DNA from 2 places in the Collimonas sp. genome. Region 2 is predicted to be linked to the other one. Evidence: predicted binding sites of a transcription regulator. Region 2 holds the regulator's gene; the other holds the start of a gene.
What was found. The regulator sigma-54, encoded in region 2, starts transcription at its own class of promoters, with help from an activator protein. The targets are predictions, from matches to a motif close to TGGCANGNAANCTGCTTT.

Region 1: ACIQ0R_RS09920 (collagen-like triple helix repeat-containing protein) is a predicted target of sigma-54. The motif match lies at 4,401-4,418, and genes of this name have one in related genera.

The regions. Positions count from the first base shown of each region.
Region 1 covers NZ_JBIIVN010000135.1:148-6,862, reverse strand. Annotated here, with positions in the region: partial or broken gene ACIQ0R_RS09940 (TAXI family TRAP transporter solute-binding subunit) at 1-1,274, shown strand, start outside; gene ACIQ0R_RS09935 (DUF2844 domain-containing protein) at 1,404-1,865, shown strand; gene ACIQ0R_RS09930 (DUF3443 domain-containing protein) at 1,878-3,110, shown strand; gene ACIQ0R_RS09925 (peptidoglycan DD-metalloendopeptidase family protein) at 3,182-3,862, opposite strand; gene ACIQ0R_RS09920 (collagen-like triple helix repeat-containing protein) at 4,471-5,523, shown strand; gene ACIQ0R_RS09915 (hypothetical protein) at 5,985-6,179, shown strand; gene ACIQ0R_RS09910 (GGDEF domain-containing protein) at 6,200-6,715, opposite strand, start outside.
Region 2 covers NZ_JBIIVN010000031.1:769-15,934, reverse strand. Annotated here, with positions in the region: gene ACIQ0R_RS03970 (cation:proton antiporter) at 1-744, opposite strand, end outside; gene ACIQ0R_RS03965 (SIS domain-containing protein) at 880-1,911, shown strand; gene ACIQ0R_RS03960 (KdsC family phosphatase) at 1,911-2,513, shown strand; gene lptC (LPS export ABC transporter periplasmic protein LptC) at 2,510-3,103, shown strand; gene lptA (lipopolysaccharide transport periplasmic protein LptA) at 3,167-3,709, shown strand; gene lptB (LPS export ABC transporter ATP-binding protein) at 3,706-4,473, shown strand; gene ACIQ0R_RS03940 (RNA polymerase factor sigma-54) at 4,647-6,128, shown strand; gene hpf (ribosome hibernation-promoting factor, HPF/YfiA family) at 6,284-6,634, shown strand; gene ACIQ0R_RS03930 (DUF4197 domain-containing protein) at 6,766-7,455, opposite strand; gene ACIQ0R_RS03925 (deoxyguanosinetriphosphate triphosphohydrolase) at 7,552-8,703, opposite strand; gene aroKB (bifunctional shikimate kinase/3-dehydroquinate synthase AroKB) at 8,700-10,427, opposite strand; gene pilQ (type IV pilus secretin PilQ) at 10,524-12,695, opposite strand; gene ACIQ0R_RS03910 (pilus assembly protein PilP) at 12,692-13,240, opposite strand; gene ACIQ0R_RS03905 (type 4a pilus biogenesis protein PilO) at 13,237-13,896, opposite strand; gene ACIQ0R_RS03900 (PilN domain-containing protein) at 13,911-14,555, opposite strand; gene ACIQ0R_RS03895 (pilus assembly protein PilM) at 14,555-15,166, opposite strand, start outside.

The DNA of each region.
Region 1 (6,715 bases), on a different contig from region 2:
AGACCCGCTTCGTGGCAATTTCATGGCGCGATCTGGCCATCAGCTCCGGCCCGATCGCACTGCTGGCGATTGTCGCGCTCTGGCTGGCGATCTGGTTTATTCATCCGGCGCCGCCGAAAATCATCACCATCGCCACTGGGCCGGAACATAGCAGCTTCTGGAGCACCGCCGAAAAATACCGCGAGATCATGGCTCGCAACGGCATCAGGCTCAATATTGTGACATCGATTGAGCGATCCTAAAGCGGCTGTCGATGTCGCCTTTGTGCAGGGCGGGGTGGCCGGCGACATGCCGATCGACCAATTAATGTCGCTGGGCAGCGTGGCCTACGTGCCTGTGTCGGTTTTTTATCATGGCCGAAAAGTAATCGATCGTTTGTCCGAACTGGAAGGCAAAAGGGTCGCCATCGGCTTGCCGGGCAGTGGCTCGCGGGTGCTGGCACTGACCTTGTTGAAGGCAAATGGTATCGAGCCGGGTGGTAAGACCCATTTGCTCGACATGGGCGGCGACGAGGCGGCTCAAGCGCTCACTGAGGGTAAGATTGATGCCGCTTTCCTCATGGGCGATTCGGCCGCGCCGCCGACCATGGGCAAGCTGTTGCGCACGCCAGGTATCCGGCTGCTCGATTTTGCTCAGGCCAGCGCCTATGCGCGGCGTTTTAGCTATCTGAATGAACTACGGATTCCGAGGGGGTGTTTGATTTTGGCAAGAACATTCCAGATCGCGACATGCGCTTGATCGCCCCAACGGCCGAATTGGTGGCGCGCGAGGATCTGCATCCAGCCCCGTCGGATTTGCTGATCGATGCCGCCAAGGAGGTCAATGGCGGCGCCAACGTGCTGCAGCGCGCGGGTGAATTTCCAGCACCGCTGGTTCATGAATTCCGGATAAGCGACGACGCCGTGCGCTATTACAAGTCTGGGAAAGGTTTCTTTTATCGTAATCTGCCTTTCTGGCTGGCCAGTCTGGTCGATCGTACGCTAGTGGTGGTATTGCCAATTATCCTGCTGCTGATACCCGCCTTCAAGCTGGTACCTCTGCTGTATGGCTGGCGTATCAAGTCGCGCATCTATCGCTGGTACGGCAGCCTGATTGCGCTGGAACGCGCTGCTGTAACCTACACGCCAGAGGAGCAGGCGGATCTGCTCAAGCGGCTAGACCAGATCGAAGAAGCCGTCAACCGAATGAAAATGCCGCTGGCTTTTGCCGACCAGTTTTATGTACTGCGTGAGCACATAGGTTTTGTGCGCTCACGTCTTGTCAAGCGCAGTTGAGTTGTTCTGATCGTAACAGGTCGCCGCAGTGGCCACAGTTTGAAATTTTTAACGCATGATTGTTATTTATTGTTCTGTGGCATCGGTTATGATTTCACAAGGTCATTTTCAATTTAACAGAGGTAAATCATGAGATTTCCTGTTTCTTGCTTGTGCGCCGTGTTGCTAGCGTACTCGCTGCCAGCGTTTGCCGCGTTAGGCGGCGCTCCCGGCCCCGCGCAAGTCGGCGCAGTCAACGCGGATAGCGTGCGGGCCAAGGCCACGGCTCGCATCACTAATTACAGCGGCTACTCTGTCAGCGAAACCTTGGAGCCTTCTGGGACGACGGTCAAAGAGTACATATCTACCGATAGCATTGTCTTTGCCGTGAGCTGGCAAGGCCCAAGTATGCCGAATCTGCAGCAATTGCTGGGCAGCTACTCAGAGCAATTTGTTGCTGCTGCCAGTAAGCCGCACGCCGGACGGCGAGCGATAGCGGTTCAGTCCGATCAACTGGTGTTGCGTTCTGGCGGCCATATGCGTTCATTTGCCGGCAGTGCCTACGTGCCGGCCTTGATGCCGCAATGCGTGACACCTGACGATATTCGCTGACCGGAGATTACTATGCGCCCTTTGATGTATCTTGTTTGTCTGATTGGCAGCTTGTTTTTGGCTGCGTGCGGAGGAGGTGGCGGCTCCAGCAGCACTACAACGCCGACTACCACGCCACCGGTGGTGCCAAGCCTGCAAAATGCGGTGCCTATCGTCATCGATAGCGGCCCCAACACCTCTTCTGGTCAGTCGGTCGGGGCAGTCAATACCCCGTATGTTTCAGTGACTGTCTGTCAGCCGGGCAGCACTACACAATGCCAAACCATCGACTACGTCCTGGTGGATACAGGTTCTAGCGGCTTGCGCATCATTTCTTCGGTGTTGTCGGGAACGCTTGCCTTGCCAGCGCTCACCGATGCCAGCGGTAATGCCATCGCAGAATGCGCACGCTTTGCCGATGGCTATAGCTGGGGCTCGGTCAAGCGGGCAGATTTGCGCGTCGCCGGTGAAGTTGCCAGCGGTATATCGGTTCACATCATTGGCGACAATGCGTTCCCTAACGTTCCGAGCGGTTGTTCGGGTGGCCTGGTTCCGGAAAATACGGTGGCCTCATTCCGCGCTAATAGCGTCATTGGGATCAGCACTTTTGCGCAGGATTGTGGCAGCTCCTGTGCAACGCAAGCTCTGGATGGTTGGTATTACACCTGTCCTGGCGGCAATTGTGTTGCGGCAGCTTTGAGCATGGCCAAGCAGGTTGGCAACCCGGTCGCAGCCTTCGCTCAGGATAACAACGGCACAATCATTCAATTGCCCGCCATAGGCAGCAGCGGCGCCGCCGGGGTAACCGGTTCACTGATTTTCGGCATCGGCACGCAAACCAACAATGCGCTTGGCAGCGCCAGCATCTACACGCTCAATAGTTCGGGCAACTTGAGTGCGCTCTATCAAGGCACGGTGATGCAAGCATTTTTTGATAGTGGCTCGAACGGCTTGTTTTTCGCCGACAGTACCATCCCGAATTGTAGTGTCAGCCAAGGATTTTACTGCCTGATTTCGACTCTGAGCAGAACGGCAGTCAATACCGGCATGAACGGACGCAGCGGCACTGTGAGTTTCAACGTGGCCAATGCTGATGGTTTGTTCCAGGCCAGCTCAAATAATACGGCATTCAATAATCTGGCCGGGGGGGCGGCCTTCACGTCTTACTTCGATTGGGGCTTACCGTTCTTCTTTGGGCGCTCGGTATATACCGCGATTGAAGGCACAATGGCGGCTGGAACGGCAGGACCTTACGTAGCCTATTGATTGCAGGAAGCATGATGTCAGTAATGCCCGGAACTGTGATCAGGCGCTTCCGGGCATTTTCTTTTGTACGTTTAGCGGCGTGGTAGATAGGCCGTCGGATCGACGGGCTTGCCCTGACGGCGTATTTCGAAATACAGCTTGACGGCATTGCTATCGGATTTGCCCATTTCGGCGATTTGTTGGCCCTTGCGCACTGTTTGTCCCTCTTTCGCGATGATGCTCTTGTTATGCGCGTAGACCGACAATAAGTTGCTGTTGTGCTTGACGATGAGCAGATTGCCGTAGCCGCGTATGCCGCTGCCTGCATACATTACCTTGCCACTGGCTGCCGCCAGCACAGGTTGCCCAAGCTGGCCAAGAATATCGATTCCCTTTTTGCCCTGACCCGTTCCATTATTGACTTTGCCACTTGCGGGCCAGGCCCAGTCTATTGCATCTTTCTCATTGGCCACCGGCGCGCTGTTGGTGCGGGCGGGGCGTGTGTCGCCTCTCATCTTGCTCGCAGCGCTGTTGGAGCCACTTTGCGGCGCGACCCGTAATACCTGATCTACCTTGATGTCATTCGGATCGGCCAGTTTGTTCCAGCTGATGATCTGACTATTGCTGTGCTGGAATTGACGGGCAATGCTGGAGAGGGTGTCACCCTTTTGCACCGTGTAATAGCCCGGGCCATTTGCAGCCACCGAGGTGCCGCTGCCAGGGCCGCGCGGAGTGCTGCATCCCGCTATTGTGGTGAGCAGGAAGAGCGACAACAGACAGTTGGCACAGCTGATTCGTTTATATTTTTGCGGGCATGGCCCTCGGGGATTCGGTACCGACAATGACATTCCTCTTATAAATCGATCTCTTTTTTTCATCTTTGATGAGCGCTGTAGACGATCTGTTCGCGATGGCGCTTCATCCATCCGTGTTAACGGCTGTCAGCTGCTTATGCTGTAGAGAATTAAGCAAGTTGATTATGTTGTTGTTTTTAAAAGCACGAGCATATCGCAATTCTGCCGTTAGGGTAAATGCGGATTTTTTGCGGATATCAGGACCAATCGACGATTGCCACGAAAGCGTTTGGACAGCATTTTTCCTATTGTTTTCGATGGGTTTGTGGCGACTAATGATGTCCCGATATACCTGGCGTTACGTTACATGTAACGTGACAATCGCTCCCTCGGTGGTGACGCTCCACCCTCTAGAGGGTCTCGCGAGAAACTATTGGCCATTGATTAATAAGGGTTTTTATTGTTTTTGAGCCCAGCGCCAGATGTTTCTGATCCAGTGAACGCCCTGTTTTACGACTGGCATGCTCTTTGCAAAATAGTACTTCACGGACCGTGTGGTTCTTACTTTGACCTAGAGAAAATACATCATGAAAACATCGCGTAAAAGTGGCGTCGTTGCCGCATCCATATTGTTGACGGCCTTGCTGGCCGGTTGCGCCAGTGGCGGCGGAAGTTTGGGTACATCCCTTGGATCATCATCCGGCAGCGCGCAGGGTGCCGGAGGTGCAGGCACTGGTAGCGGATCGGATAGCGGTGGTTCTGGTGTTGGCGCAGGTAGCGGTACCAACGGCGGCGGCACAGGTGGCGGCACAGGTGGCGGCACGGGCGGTGGCACAGGCGCCTCTGCCAATGCGTTGTCTAACCTCGGCAATACAGTATCTGCGGCAGGGACCGCAGTTGCAGCAGCAGGTAATACGATCGTCAGTAGCTTGCCCCTGCCATCGCCACAAATCAAAAGTGGCCTGTCCGGTGTGGTCGATAACGCCAGTGGAATTGTCAATGGCTTAGGTGCCACGGTGACCAACGGCCTGGGCCAGATCGGCAGCAATCCAAATGCGGTTAGCAGCTCGGTCGCTGGCGTCGGCGGGGTGGTCACGCAAGCAATCAATACGGCAACAAGCATCGGACAAGTGGTGGGCGCAGTCGGTAGCGGTCCGCTGGCACCATTGGCGCCAGTGACCGTTCCGGTGGGCGGCCTGGTAACGCAAGTGAGTGCCACAGCTTCGACGCTAGCAGCCCCGGTAAACAGTGTGCTGTCGAGTGGCCCGGTGCAACAGATTACGCAAACCGTCGGTCAAGCCATTGTGCCGTTGATTAGCACCGTCAATACACTGACCCAAACTGTAGGCAACACGACCGGTTTGAACCAGCCAGTGAACAGTTTGTTGACGGCTGCCGGCGCGGGCATTAACACTTTAGGCAATGCGTCAACTGGCGCTAACGTACCTGTGGTTGGCAGTTTGGGTTCTGTGGCCAGTGCTGTCGGCGCGAGTGTCGCCGGTCTCGGTACCAACCCAGTCGTCGGTACCGGCCAGCCTTTGCTGGGCAGCGATGGGGGGAGTGTTGCAGGCCGCTCCGCTCGGTGCAGTGTTCAGTGGTGTGACTGGTGCGCTCGGTGGCAACGTCGGTTCAGGCGGTAACCCATTAGCGCCGGTCACCGGTTTGTTGAGTGGTGTCACTGGTGCAGTCGCTGGTGCCGCGGGCTCAGGTGCCAACCCATTAGCGCCGGTTACCGGCTTGGTGGGTGGCTTGACTGGCGGTAAGGGGGGGAGAGGTTGGAGTTGGGGCGAGTGGCAATGTGCTTGGCGGTCTATTGGGAGGCGCTAAGAAGTAACCGGTGCAAATTTAACCTTTAGTGGATAAAACATGCGCGCATGCGACGCTTTGGTCGGCGGCAGTCTTGGCACCCCGATTGTCGCCGATGGAGAGCGGCTATGGCTCATCCCGCTTTGGTGTCGCAGCGCAGCCTGCTTCAAGGCCTGTTTTAAAAAATGGCGATAAGCCGAGGGTTTTTGGCTAAACATCTGGCCAAGCGTCGTATTTTGGTGTTACTTAAAGGCGCTGGCGGAGATCTTGCATTTAATTTTTCTCGGGCGGAATCATGAGAGCAGAGCAAATAGTTGATTTGATTGCGCGCGCAAGCCCGCAGGCGCAGGTGCCGGGGAACGACTTGCTGATTGGAATGCTGGCGCGCGAGATTGCTGCGCTGGCGTACAAACTCAGCGAGCAGGAGTTGTACCGCTTGATCGCGGTTGCTGCCTTGGTCTACGAGCGGGGACGGCGCGCTCGGGGGTAAGCGTGATCCAGCCCGATACCTCAATGCAAATTGGCATTGGAGCAGACCCGATTGCGACCGGATGATTTTGCCGCGTACAAGGCTTTGTCGGCGGCCTGCACCAGCTCGAATGGGATATTGCCATCCCTGACCGGGACAAAAGCATCGACGCCGGCGCTGATCGTTACTACGCCTGCTGGGCCTTGAGGGTACTCGATGTGCAGGTTGTAAATCGCCACTCGGATTTTTTCGGCCACCGCTATCGCACCGGCCAGATTGGTGTCAGGCAGCAGGACTGCCAGTTCCTCTCCGCCGTATCGTGTGGCCAGGTCGCCGGGGCGGTTTTTACTGGCTTTGATGACTTCGCTGATTCGTCGCAGGCACTCATCGCCGGCCGGGTGGCCGTAGATATCGTTGTATTGTTTGAAGCAATCGACATCGATCATGACCAATGCCAGCGGATTTTCGGTGCGCATGGCACGGCTGAATTCGTCACGCGGTGCGTTGTCGAACTGACGCCGGTTGGCGAGGCCGGTCAGGCTGTCTTGCAGCGCTAA
Region 2 (15,166 bases):
GGCCAGCGACAGTCCGGCACGCTCGGTAATCCAGGCCGAGGCCAGCGTGATCAGCAGCAGGTTGAGCATGAACAATTCCTGCGAGCGGCGTCTTACCACGATCTGGAACCAACGACGCATCAGTTTCTGGCCGATAAACAATAAAAGGACCAACACCACCACCGCTTTGCCGCTGGCCCAGGCCAGCGTGGCCAGCAGGTTGCCGCTATGCTCGGCGAGTGCGGGCACCACGATCAGCAGCGGCACCAGCGCCAGATCCTGAAACAGCAGGATGCCGATAATGCGGCGGCCGTGCTCGGTTTCCAGCTCCAGCCGCTCAGTGAGTAATTTGGACACGATTGCGGTCGACGACATGGTCAGCGCGCCGCCCAGCGCAAACGCCGCCTGCCAGCTGATATTGATTACCTGCGGCAGCACCAGCGCCAGCACCCAGCCGAACAACATGGTGGCAGCAATCGTCAGCAGCACTTGCACCATGCCCAGGCCAAACACGATGTGACGCATCGCTGTCAGTTTGGGTAGCGAGAATTCCAAACCAATCGAGAACATCAGGAACACCACACCGAATTCGGCCAGCGCGTGGGTGGTGGCATTGTCGTCGGCAAAGCCAAGCGCGTGGGGGCCGATCACAATCCCGACCACCAGATAACCCAGCATCGGCGGCAAATGAAAACTGCGAAAGGCCACCACCCCGAGTACGGCGGAGCCCAGTAGCAGGATAGTCAGTTCTAGTCCGGAAAGCATCATTGGTAAATTGGCATGAAGTAATGTTTTGTTGCTGCAAGGTTAACGCTGTGCACTGTGCACTGCGGACAGATTAATTGTTTCTGATGGCGACTGGCAAGTTTTTTGCTTTAAGAATTCGTTTATACTCTACGAATGAGTCTAACTGATACCAAAATTTTGCCAAAAGCTGTACCCGCAGCGTTCGATGCTGGCCGTGCTCTGGCACTTGCCCGCAATACTCTGCAAATTGAAGCAGATGCCATCATTGCGCTGAAAAACCGGATTTCCGACAACGCTGGAGATCCATTCGCCCAAGCCGTATCGCTGCTGCTCAAATGCAGCGGCAGGGTGGTCGTGTCGGGCATCGGCAAGTCCGGGCATATCGCCCGCAAGTTCGCTGCCACGCTGGCCTCCACCGGCACCCCGGCACTATTTATTCATCCGGCCGAAGCCGCACACGGCGATCTCGGTATGGTGACCGAAGCCGATGCCTTCATTGCGATTTCAAATTCCGGCGAGACCGCCGAACTGATGGCGATTGTGCCGATCATCAATCGCATGGGCGCCAGCCTGATCGCCATGACCGGCAACGATGCCTCGGCGCTGGCGCAACTAGCCACCGTCCACCTCAATGTTGGCGTAGCGCAGGAAGCCTGTCCGTTGAACCTGGCGCCAACCGCAAGCACCACCGTCACACTGGCGATGGGTGATGCGCTGGCGGTCGCCTTGCTGGACGCGCGCGGCTTTCGCGAAGAAGACTTTGCCCGTTCGCACCCGGGCGGCGCACTTGGCCGCAGGCTGTTGACCCACGTGCGCGATGTGATGCGCAGCGGCGCAGCGATTCCAGCCGTGACGGCAGATGTATCGCTATCGCAAGCGCTGCTGGAAATTACCCGCAAGGGTATCGCCATGACCGCCGTGGTAGATGAGCGTTTCCATGCGGTCGGCGTGTTTACCGATGGCGACCTGCGTCGCCTGATCGAACAAGTCCAGGATTTCACCAAATTGACGATTGCCGATGTCATGCATGCGAATCCACATACGATCGGCGCCGATCAACTGGCGGTCGATGCGATGCACATGATGGAGCAGTTCCGCATCAACCAGTTGCTGGTGACAGATACCGACGGCACGCTGGTCGGTGCATTGCATATCCACGATCTGACACGCGCCAAGGTTATCTGATGACAGCCGGCACTCCGTTTAACAGCGCGTCAGTGAATCCGCAGTTGCCCGAGGCAGAACTGATGGCCCGCGCCGCGCGCGTGCGCCTGATGATTTTCGACGTTGACGGCATCCTGACCGACGGCGGCCTTCTCTATGGTGCCGACGGCGAGCAACTCAAACACTTCAACGCACTCGACGGCCACGGCATCAAGCAGCTACAGCAAAGCGGCGTCGCCACCGCGATCATCAGTGCCCGCAAATCGGCAATCGTCAGTAGGCGTGCTGCCGATCTCGGCATCGCGCATGTCCAGCAAGGGGTGCATGACAAGCACTCTGCATTTATCCAATTGCTGACACAACTCAGCCTTGACGCCGAGGCCTGCGGCTTTATCGGCGACGACGTAATCGATCTGCCGATACTGTCGCGGGTCGGCTTTGCCGCGAGCGTGCCTAACGGCCATCGTGAGGTCCGCGCGCGCGTGCACTATGTCACGCAGGCAGGTGGGGGGCACGGCGCTGCGCGTGAAGTATGCGACCTCATCATGCAGGCGCAAAATACTTATGACGCGGCGTTGGCAGCCTATCTGCGCGTAACTCCGCAAGACTCGGCCTCATCATGAAAAATCTCCGTTCCACTTACCGTCTGCGCTTCATACTGCTGCTGGTTCTGTTCGTCATGGCGGCGTTGGGCAGTATCTGGATGGTGCAGGTCATGAACAGGGATACCGATGAACTCCTGCCGAAGCCGACACGCGTGGAGCCCGATTACTACGTAGAGAAATTCAACTACGTACAGATGTCGCCAACCGGACAACCGCGCTATAACATCTCCGGCGATCTGCTCACGCATAACCCGGTCGACGATTCATTCGATATCCAGAAGCCTGTGGTGCACAGCCTGGACCAGGAAAAACCGCCGATGACCCTGCGCGCAGACCGCGGCAGAGTTGAAGACGACAATAGCAAGGTGCACTTGTACGGCAACGTCAACGCCGACCGCCCAAAGACTGTGATAGCAGAAAAATTCCATCTGAAATCGGAATACCTTTTACTGCTGCCGGACGACGATGTGATGCAAACCGATCTGCCGGTAGACCTCACGCTGGGACAATCGACACTGCAAGGCACCGGCATGTCTTTTAATAATTCAACCCGCGTACTGAAAATGTTCAGCAATGTGCATGATGTATTTCCACCGAAAGCGCGTTAAGTACAAGCCATACAATTTATGTACACGGTTCCACCAGGGTCCGTCCTTTATTCAGGATTTTTCATGAAACGACTGTTTTTGTTTTCTCTGTTGTTGCTCGGCGCAATAGGTATCGCTCATGCGCAAAAGGCGGACTCAGAGAAGCCCACCCTAATCGACTCTGACCAGCTCACCTACGACGATGTCAAGCAAGTCAACGTCGCCACCGGCAATGTCGTGCTAACGCGCGGAACGTTGCTGATGAAGGCCGACCGCGTAGTGGTAACCACCGATCCGTCCGGCTACCAGTTCGCAGTCTTGTACGCCGCCCCCGGCAAGCTTGCCACCTTCCGGCAAAAACGCGACGGCGGCCCTGATCTGTGGATCGACGGCCACGCTGAACGAATTGAATACGATGGCAAGACGGAAATCACCAAGCTGTTTTCCAAGGCGCAGATGCGCCGCCTGCAAGGCGACAAACCCACCGACGAAGTCAACGGCGAGTTCATCTCCTACGACAGCCGCACCGAATTCTACTCCGTCAACAATACCGTCAATGGCAATAGTCAGCCCGGCGCCGGCCGCATCCGCGCCGTGATTCAGCCACGTCCGAAAGTTGCCCCATGAGCGCCAATCTGAGTCACCTCGACAAACCCAGCAACCTGATCGTCAAAGGTCTGCAAAAGAGCTACGGCGCGCGCCAGGTGGTGCACGACGTCTCGCTCAACGTCAAATGCGGCGAAGTGGTCGGTTTGCTGGGCCCAAACGGTGCCGGTAAAACCACGTCGTTCTATATGATCGTCGGACTGGTGGCATCGGACGGCGGCGAGATCGATCTCGACGGCGTCGACATTTCACGCCTGCCGATCCATCGCCGCGCCGTGCTTGGCCTGTCATATCTGCCGCAAGAAGCATCGGTATTCCGCAAATTGACGGTGGAAGACAATATCCGTGCCGTGCTGGAGCTGCAACAACCCAACGGCAAGCCGCTCACCGCGACGCAAATCGATGAGCAGCTGGAAAAGCTGCTGCATGAATTACAGATTGAAAAACTGCGCGAAAATCAGGCATTGTCGCTTTCCGGCGGCGAACGCCGGCGTGTCGAAATTGCCCGGGCGCTGGCGACCAATCCGCGTTTCGTGCTGCTCGACGAGCCGTTCGCCGGGATTGATCCGATTGCCGTGATCGAGATTCAGCGCATCGTGCGGTTTCTGAAGGAGCGCGGCATCGGCGTTCTCATCACAGACCATAACGTACGCGAGACACTGGGCATTTGCGACCATGCCTACATCATCAATCAAGGCAGCGTGCTGGCCAGCGGCAGCCCGGACGATATCATTGCCGACGAGTCGGTGCGGCGCGTGTATCTGGGTGAGCATTTCCGTATGTAGGCACGCTGGTCGCACCCCGGTGGTGACGCAATCAGGCACAGTTGAATTACGCTGATTATTTTCTACATTATCCTTTATCCAATGAGTCGTTGGCAGATTGATAGCTGTGCCGTCGCAGCAGTCAGGTTCGGCCCCGCAGTTAAGAATAGAAGTGAATTGTCCGCAGGGACGCCATGAAACAATCACTCCAGCTACGTACCTCGCAGCATCTTGCGCTGACGCCTCAATTGCAACAGTCGATCCGGCTCTTGCAATTGTCTACGCTCGAACTGCATCAGGAGCTGGAACATATACTGTCGGATAATCCGCTGCTGGAACGGGTCGACGACCCGCTCGACAATTCTGTGCGGCTGTTGGCCGACGGCGCCATCAGCGGCACCGCATCGACCATGGATGCGCCGGTCGGCGATAGTGAAGTCAGCAGTTCGCCCACCGAAGCCGAGGCGGCCTTCGACACCCCGGCCGCCAGCGACAACGCGGCGGAAAACACCGAGGGCGAATGGAGTTTCGACGATGTCTCCCGCAATGCAAAAACCCCGGATGACGAAGACGCCCGGCCGCAGCTGGAGGCCCACGAATCGACGTTGCGCGAATACTTGCGGCAGCAGATGCGTGAAACCCTTAAAAATCCGCGCGACCGTGCGCTGGTCGAGCTGGTGATTGATGCGTTAGATGACAACGGCTACCTGGAAGAGCTCCTTGAGGAAATCCACGCGCGCCTGCCGGCCGAGTTGGATATCGATATCGAAGAACTATCGACGGCCTTGAGCATGGTCCAGAGTTTCGACCCGGCCGGCATCGGCGCACGCAATCCCGCAGAATGCCTGACATTACAAATCAATCGCTTCATCAAAGTGCCATATGTCACGCGCCGTCTCGCATTGGCGATTGTGCAATATCACCTGACGCTGTTTGCGCAACGTGATTTCAATAAAATCAAGAAAGCGCTTGAATGTGATGACGAGGATCTGCGTGAAGCGCAAACCATCATCAAGCAATGCAATCCACACCCGGGCGCACCGTTTGCCGCCAACACCTCCGATTACGTGGTGCCGGACGTTATCGTCAGACGTTGCAAGCAAGGCTGGCAGGTCATGCTAAACAATGCCGTCATGCCAAGACTGCGTGTCAATGCACTGTATGCCAGCATTCTGCGGCAGAGCAAAGGCGAAGGCGCACTGACTTCACAACTGCAAGAAGCCAAGTGGCTGATCAAGAATATGCGGCAGCGTTTCGACACAATTCTGCGGGTAGCGCAAGCAATCGTAGAGCGTCAGCGGAACTTCTTTTCACACGGCGCAGTCGCAATGAGGCCGCTTGTGTTGCGTGAAATAGCTGATACACTGGGTCTACACGAGAGCACTATTTCTCGTGTAACCACTCAGAAATACATGCTCACTCCTCACGGGATGTTTGAACTCAAGTATTTCTTCGGCAGCCACGTTGCGACTGAGGCAGGTGGAGAGGCTTCCTCAACAGCGATACGGGCACTCATTAAACAACTGATAGGAGCAGAAGATTCCAAAAATCCTTTCTCTGACAGCAAGATTGCCAACATGCTCGCGGAACAAGGTATGGTGGTTGCTCGCCGTACCGTCGCAAAATATCGCGAAGCACTAAAAATTCCGCCAGTTAATTTGCGCAAAGCCTTGTAGGTTTTTGTGGTTTGATTGTAGAGCTTACCCTTGCTGTGTTCAAAGCAGGCGGGTTTTACCGATTCTTGCCAGAGCCGTCCGCTCTTGACAGCTCGCCTAAAGATTCAACGCAACCTGTTCAGAACCGCCAGCAATATTCTTCATAGGAGCGCTGTATGAACTTCACCATCAGTGGGCATCACCTCGAATTAACCCCAGCCATTCGCGAATACGTACAAAGCAAGCTGGAGCGCATTAAACGCCACTTCGACCAGGTCATCGATATCAGCGTGATTCTGACTGTCGATAAAATCACTGAAAAAGAAAAGCGCCAAAAAGCCGAAATCAATCTGCGCGTAAAAGGAAAAGACCTGCATGCCGAAAGCATCGCTCACGACCTGTACGCTGCCATCGATGCACTGATCGACAAGCTCGATCGCCAGGTGATCAAGTACAAGGACAAGATGCAGGATCACCAGCACGATGCCATCAAGCATCTTCCGGAAGAAGTCCCCGCCGCGACCTGAACCGGCCGTCAATCGAACCCAGGCTGCGAGCTGCACAGCTCGCGCCAATGAATGAACAAGGGCGCAGTCAATGCGCCCTTTGTTATTTCTTCAGAAAAAATCGTTACCCGTGTTTGGCCCGCTGCCAAAAATTATTTCAGTGCGCCGAATACCTTGCCGATGATGGCGCTGCCGGCGCCAAGCGGATTCTGGCGAATCGCTTTCTCTTCATCACCGATAACGGTGTACAAGCCGTCCAGCGCACGCTGGGTCACATAGCCTTCGACCGTGCTTTGCTGAGCCGGCACCAGGCCGCTCTTGCCAACCTGTCCCATGATCGCGTTATATTGCGCCGACAGTCCATTGCGATCAGTAATCCCTTTGACGATGGGCAGGAATTTCTGGCCTAGTTCGGCCGATGTTTTCTGGCGGAAGAAATCGGTCACCGATGTATCGCCGCCGCTCAGAATATTTTTTGCATCGGTCACCGACATCGATTTGACAGCATTCAGCAGCAACGGCTTCGCCAGCGGAACCGCCGCTTCAGCGGCATGGTTCATCGACACCACCAGTTCATCTAATTGCTGCCCTTTGCCGGCCATTTTCAATATTGGCAGCGCCTTATCAAGCACGCTTGGCAAGCCGATCCTGACCTTGTCGTTATTCAGGAATCCGTTCTCCACGCCAAGCTTGGACACCGCCACATCAGCGCCCTTCTGCAGCGCTGCCTTCAAGCCGCTGCCGGCATCCTGGTTGCTGAGGTCACTCAACGACAAAGCCAGTGCCGTAGCTGCCGACAAGGCAAGGCTCACTGCCAGTACTGTTTGGTATGCGCGACGCATAATTGATCCTTGATAAAGTTAAGTAGATACAAGAAAGTCTGGCCTCAGCGGCCACAATGAAATCAAGAAACTGCGATTACGGCTTAACGGGCACCTTTAAAGATACCCTTCATCCACCTGGAACAAGCGCCTGTGCTCACGTATCGCATAGCGGTCAGTCATACCAGCGATATAGTCGGCAACCTGCCGCGCCTGTTGTTGAGCGCTGTAACGGCCATCGAGCGGCAATTGATAGTCTGGCGGCAGCAGCGCCGGTTCACTGGTAAAACAGGCATACAATTCGGCCACGATGCGACGCGCCTTGCTGGTCATCCGATTGACCAGATAGTGCCGATACAGGTTTTCGCGCAGGAAACGTTTGAGAACGGCAGCCTGCTGCGCCATGCCATCGGAAAATGCGATCAGCGCCGGGGCATTGCGCACATCGTCCGGCGTTTGCACTCGCGCATCGCCAATCCGCCGCTGCGAGGTCTGGATCAGGTCGGTGATCAGCGCATTGATCATGCGTCGCACCGTTTCATTGATCGCGCGCCGTCCCGTCAGTCCGGGAAAAATCCGCTCCACTTCGCGGCTGTGCAACGCATAGAAATCGATCTGATTCATCTGCTCCAGCGTCAGCAAACCAGAGCGCAAGCCATCGTCGACATCATGATTGTTGTAGGCGATCTCATCGGCCAGATTCGCCACTTGCGCTTCCAGCGTCGGCTGTTTGCGGTCGATAAAGCGCTGGCCGATATCGCCGAGCTCGCGGGCATTGGCCAGCGAACAATGCTTGAGAATACCTTCGCGGGTTTCAAACATCAGGTTCAAGCCGTCAAACGCGCCGTAGCGCTGTTCCAGCTGATCCACCACCCGCAGGCTTTGCAGGTTGTGTTCGAAGCCGCCATGCGGCTCCATGCAGGCATTGAGCGCATCCTGGCCGGCATGCCCAAACGGCGTGTGACCGAGATCATGGGCCAGTGAAATCGCTTCCACCAGGTCTTCATTCAACGCCAGGTTGCGTGCAATCGAGCGCGCGATCTGGGCTACTTCGATGCTGTGGGTCAGGCGCGTGCGGAACAGGTCGCCTTCGTGATTGACGAACACCTGGGTCTTGTACTCCAGCCGCCGGAAAGCGGTGGAATGAACGATGCGATCGCGGTCGCGCTGAAACTCGGTACGGGCGCTGGGCGGCGCTTCATCAAACAAGCGTCCTCGCGACTGCGCAGAATGTGCGGCATAGGTTGCGAGAGACGCTTCTGGATTCATCGCGGTGTCGCCTCCGAGGCCAGTTGCTGAATAGTCGCCAGCAACGCATCCTGCGGCGCGGTGCTGATCAGAGATCCGCCCAAGGGCTTCATCAGGATGAACCTGATCTGACCGCCTTCGTTCTTCTTATCGACCTGCATCAATTCCAGCCAGCGCTGCACGCCAAGATTCGGCGCCTCGGTCGGCAAGCCGGCGGCGCGCACCAGCGCGCACAGGCGCTCCTTGTCGCGGGCCGTGATGTGGCCAAGACGATGCGATAAATCAGCTGCCATGACCATACCGCATCCGACTGCTTCGCCATGCAGCCATTTGCCGTAGCCGAGACCCGACTCAATCGCGTGGCCAAAAGTGTGGCCGAAATTGAGGATTGCACGCAACCCGCCTTCGCGCTCATCCTGACGCACCACGTCGGCTTTGAGTTCGCATGAGCGGCGGATTGCATATGCCAGCGCGGCGTTATCGCGCGCCATGAGTTTATCGATATTGTCTTCAATCCATTTGAAGAATGCGGCATCGATGACAGCGCCGTATTTGATCAACTCTGCCAGCCCCGCAGACAATTCCCGGTCCGGTAAGGTGTGCAACGTCAAGGTGTCGGCGATTACCGCTTGCGGCTGGTAAAAAGCACCGATCATGTTCTTGCCGAGGGGATGATTGATACCGGTCTTGCCGCCGACCGATGAGTCAACCTGGGCCAGCAGTGTCGTCGGGATTTGTACGAACGGGATGCCGCGCATGTAAGCCGCTGCAGCAAACCCGGTGAGGTCGCCGATTACGCCGCCGCCAAGGGCAATCAGCGTGGTCTTGCGGTCGCATTTGGCAGCCAGTAGACGATCGAATATCTGCATCAGGCTAGCCCAGTTCTTTTCTTCCTCGCCATCGGGCAGGATAATTTCCAACACGCTTTTGCCCGCCTCCTGCAAGGTCTGAGTCAGACGCTGCAGGTACAGCGGCGCAACGGTGGTGTTGGTCACCACGGCGACCTGGCGGCTACTCACCAGACGCGCGATACGCTCGCTATCGTCGAGCAGCGAGGCACCGATCTCGATCGGGTAACTGCGCTCGCCCAACTCAACCTGCAGGCTGATGGTGGGAATAACGCTCGCAGAAGAAACCGGATGGCTCATAGGAAAACTCGATGAAATATTGTTTTGTTCGCTGGCATGGCTTTCGCGCAATCGGGCCGGCTCGGCCAACGCCTCTGGATCGCCTGGCAACATGTCAAGCTGGCTCATTATGCTGTGCACCAGGAATTGTACGTTAGGTCGCCCGGTGTCGATGACAATATCGGCGATTTCGCGATAAAACGGCTCTCGTTGTCGCGACAGCTCCTCGAGGCGTCGCCGCGGATCAGCGGTTTGCAGCAAGGGCCGACTTTTGTCGCGACTGGTGCGCTGGAGAATGTTATTTACGCTGGCCCGCAGATAGATGACTGTGCCGCGGGATTTCAGATATGCACGATTTTCCGGCTTCAGGATGGCCCCGCCGCCGGTAGCCAGCACGATCCCGCGCCGTGCCGTCAGATCGCGAATGACTTCCGCTTCGCGTTGGCGGAAGCTCTCTTCGCCTTCAATTTCAAAGATCAACGGAATCGAGACGCCGGTACGCGCCTCGATTTCGTGATCGGAGTCAATGAATAACTTGTTGAGTTTCTTTGCCAGGGCACGGCCAACCGTGGTCTTGCCCACACCCATCAGGCCGACCAGAAAGATATTACCTTTCATGTGCAACGCACCATTTCACCACTCAACCTTTTGCTCAAATGCGGACACCGGCGCAGAGCCCGTGCCCCTGTGCAGCTAGTGGTCTGTAACAATCCGCTAGTGCGCAGCAACCCGGTCAACAACGACTTTCGGTGTCAGGAAAATCAATAATTCAGTTCGTTTATTAACAACTGCCGATTGTTTGAAAAGATAACCCAGAACCGGAATATCTCCAAGCAGTGGCACTTTATTAACATCATTCGAAATTGTTTGCGTATAAATACCCCCGATCACCACGGTTCCGCCATTTTCAACCTGAACCTGGGTCTGGACGTGCTTGGTGTTGATCGACACGCCGCCGGGAACCACCGCGCCGACGCTGTCATTGGTGACATCGACGGTCAGGATAACATTGCCATCTGGCGTGATCTGCGGTGTCACTTCCAATTTCAGATTGGCTTTCTTGAATTCAACCGAGGTAGCACCGCTGCTGGTGGCATTTTGATAAGGAATTTCTGTACCTTGCTCAATCAAAGCTTTTTGCTGGTCGGCAGTCACGACACGCGGGCTGGAAATGATCTTGCCTTGTCCATCCGCTTCCAGCGCCGACAATTCAAGGCTGATGAATTTGGATGCCGCCGCATTGAACAGACTCAAGGCGACCGAACCCGCGGTGCCGGCGCTGGGTGCGGCAGGCAGATTCACTGAATTGCCGGTAACGCCCGGCGCCAGGTTAGCGGTCGAGGTTGTGTTGGTGGTTGTCGCCTGCTGGCCGCCGGCTGCCACATTGGTGCTACTGAAACCGAAACCGAGCTTGGCGCCGAGGTTGCGGCTAAAGCCATCGTTGGCTTCTACCATGCGCGCTTCGATCAACACCTGCCGTGAGGCTATATCGATCTTCGTCACAAGATTGCGAATGTTCTGCAAAATGGTGGGCGTATCGGTGACGAACAATTGGTTCGTCCGCGGATCGATTACGGCACTGCCGCGCGACGACAAAATGCTGTTTTTCTTGTCACTACCGCCACCACCGCCGGCGTCATCAATCCCGAATACTTTTTTGAAGGCCTCAGCTTTTTGATAGTTCAGTTGGAAAGACTCGGTGCGCAACGGTTCCAGTTCGGCAATTTGCAAACGCTGTTCAAGCTCCAGTTTTTCCTTGGTCAGCAATTCATCCTTTGGTGCAATCCAAATGACCGAGCCGTTCTTGCGCATATCCAGACCCTTGGCCTGCATCACGATGTCCAACGCCTGGTCCCAAGGGACGTCCTTCAGACGTAAGGTCAGATTGCCGCCAACGGTGTCGCTGGTAATGATATTGAGACCGGTAAAATCGGCAATCACTTGCAGCACGGCGCGCACTTCTACATTCTGAAAATTCAGCGACAACTTGTCACCACGATAGCCCTGCGTACCTTGCGCCAGCTTGTTCGGATCTTCCTTGAGCGGCTTGACCACAATCACCAGTTGGCTGTCGGTTTGGTAAGCGCTTTGCTCCCACAGCCCCTTTGGCTCGATGATCATGCGCACGTTGTCGCCCTGGGTTACCGTCGTAATAGTCTTTACCGGCGTTCCGAAATCGCCGACATCGAGCTTACGGCGCAACACATCCGGCAATGCCGTTTTCAGAAAGTCGACTACTACGGTCTGGCCTTGCTGGTGCACGTCGACGCCGACCTGCGTATCCGGCAAGTCGATCACGACACGACCTTCACCTGCCGTACCAAGGCGGAAATCGATGTCGCGCAGCGCCGGCTTAGCGTTGACTAATGGCACCGCAGCGGCAACAACGTTAGCCGCTGGTTTCACTGGAACACCTGCGGCATTGAGCGGCGTCGCCAAACCGCCAGAACCGTCGATTGTCACGACCAACGCGTTACCATCCAGCGCCGTCGCATAAGATAATGAGCGCTTCAGGTTGAACACCAGGCGCGAGCGGTCATCGCCCTGGGCGACGATCACGTTGCGCACATCGCCCAGGCTGATGTCCTGCGAAGTCTTGCCGGTACCATTGTCGACACCGACAAAGTCCAGCGCAATGCGGGCCGGACTAATCACAGTAAAGCCGGTTGGCGCTGCGCTCAGCGGACGCTTGAAATTGACGCGCACAACCGCATTGGTACCTTGCTGACTGGCGTTGATCGACGTGATGGCATTATTGTCGGCAGCCGCCGCAGCAGTGGCGGTTCCGGCCAGGAAAAGCAACGCACACAGCATCCACACTTTCTGACGAGTCGCGCTCAGCAAGCTTACGCTCAGGTTGACGAATTTTTTTCCTGCTGCAATCATTTTGTACTCTCCTGCAACGCTAGCTTTGCATCGCGCTCGACCCATTCGCCGGACGCATCTTGTACGATTTCTTTCAAAGTTACTTCGGACTCGCTAATGGCCGTCACCATGCCGAAATTCTGTCCGACGTAATTCCCCACTTTTGCCTGGAATACGGTCTTGTCGACTTGCAGCAACGCATAGCTCAAGCCGACTTTCTGCAACGTGCCTACCATCTTGATGCTGTCGAGCGGATAGTTTTCCAGGGTTTCGCGACGCCGATCCAGATTCGGTCTGAGGCCGCTTGAGTTTCCCTGCAACTTGGCCAGCGCCACCAGCAGTTTGCTGGGATTATAAGGATCGATGCTGGTCGCCCCGGCATACACGAAAGGGACGAATTTCTTGGGCTCGGTCAGCTTCGGGATACCGACCCGGGCACGGCTCTTGGCGTCGGCCATCCACTCCCTCACCTCTTGCACACCGCTGTCACCGCAACCTGACAAAGTTGAGACGGTTGCGACAAAAAATGTCAGCTGGGCCAGACGCCCAATGCGAAAAAACGTCATTTTTGGCCTTTCTGCTTAGCTGCATCGGCTGCCTTACGCTGTGCAGCCACTTCGTCCTTGTCCAGATAACGGAAAGTCTTGGCAATCGCATCCAGGCTCAACGTACCGTCTTTGCCTGTCGCCAAACTCATATTGTTTAGGGTCACGATGCGCGGCAGGTTGGCAATGTCGCTGGCAAACGAACCGACATCGTGATAGCTGCCCGTGACCTTGATATTGATCGGCAGCTCGGCGTAATAATCCTTTACGACCACCTGCCCCGGCTTGAACAGTTCAAACTGCAGACCGCGGCCTAAACCAGCCTGATTAATATCGGATAACAACGCATCCATTTCTGCCTTGCTGGGAAGCTGTTTCTCCAGCGAGACGACGGATTCGGCGACTTGTTCCTTCTGCTTGCGCAGCGCTGCAAGGTTGATGGCCTGCTGGATTTTTGACTTGTATTGCTCTTTGAGCTGCACTTCCTTCTGCTCGCCGGCACTCAACCCATCCTGCTGGTCGCTCCAGTAAAAAAACCAGCCTATCACCAGCACCAGAAAAAATACGCCGACCCCGCTCAGCACGCGCGGAACGACAGGCCATTGGCCGGGATGGCGGCCGTTGAGCCCACGGAACTGCGCTTCCAGCGAGGCGTTCAAATTATTCAAATCCATGATTGCGCGTCTCTCATTCAAGGTTGCGGGGGCGCGGGGGCGGCAATAGCGGAGGCATCAGCTTTTTTCGGCGCTGCGCCACCGTCTTTCGCATCCTTGTCAGATGGACGCTTAATGCCAACGTTGACGGTGAACGCGAACACATGCTTACTGTCACGACCGGTGCCGCCGATGGTGGCGGCGCGAATTTCAATCAGATCGGGGCGCTCCAGCCAGGCCGAATTGTTGCTCAAGTTACGCAGCAGCTCGGACACCCGCTCATTCGATTGCGCATAACCGTTCAAGACCACCCGTTGTCCGTCCTGCTTGAAGGAGCTCAGATAGACGCCTTCGGGCACCTGCTTGACCAGCTCATCCATCAAATACACAGGCTGGTTACGGTCGCTTTGCAGATCTTCAACAGCCTGTTGACGCGCCTTCAATGCATCGATTTCCTGGCGCAGTGTCACCACTTCTTTGATTTGCCCATCAAGACGCGTATTTTCTGCAGCAATGAAGCTATTCCGCTCATTCTGTTTAGAGATGCTATTGGCGAAAAATGCACCAACCAGCAATACCGTTATCAAGCCGATAGCAGCGGACAGAACCAGCATGGCGAAGTAGGCGTTCTTGCGCTGCTTACGTTTGGCTTCGCGGTGCGGTAAAAGATTAATTTTGATCATCAGCCAAATCTCCGCATGGCCAGGCCGCAAGCTACCAGATAGGACGGCGCATCAAGACGTAATTGCTTTTCCCGCACATTCGGCCCCAGCTGCATGCCGGTAAATGGGCTGACTACCGATGTCGAAATCTTGGCCCGGCCGGCAACCACTTCCACCAGGCCGGGGATGGTTGCGCAACCACCCGCCAGGAACAACTGGTCCAGACGGGTATAGGGCGTCGATGTGAAGAAAAACTGGATAGCCCGCGTGACCTCCAGCGCGGCGCTCTCCAGGAATGGCGTCAGCACCTCGTGCTGATAACCTTCCGGCAGGTCGCCAGTACGTTTCTTCAAGTCGGCCTCCTCATACGACAGGCCATAAGCACGCACAATATCCTGCGTCAGCTGGTGACCGCCAAACGGCTGCTCGCGCTCATAAATCAGTTGACCGTCCAGCAGCGCCGAGACATGGGTAGTCTGGGTGCCGATCTGAAACAAAGCGACGATCTGGCCATGTCCGGCGTTGGGCAATTGGCCGATGATGCGGTTAATGGCCGCACGCGCTGCATAAGATTCGATATCCATGACCGTCGGCTTGAGGCCTGCCGCCTCCGCTACCGCCAATCGATCCTC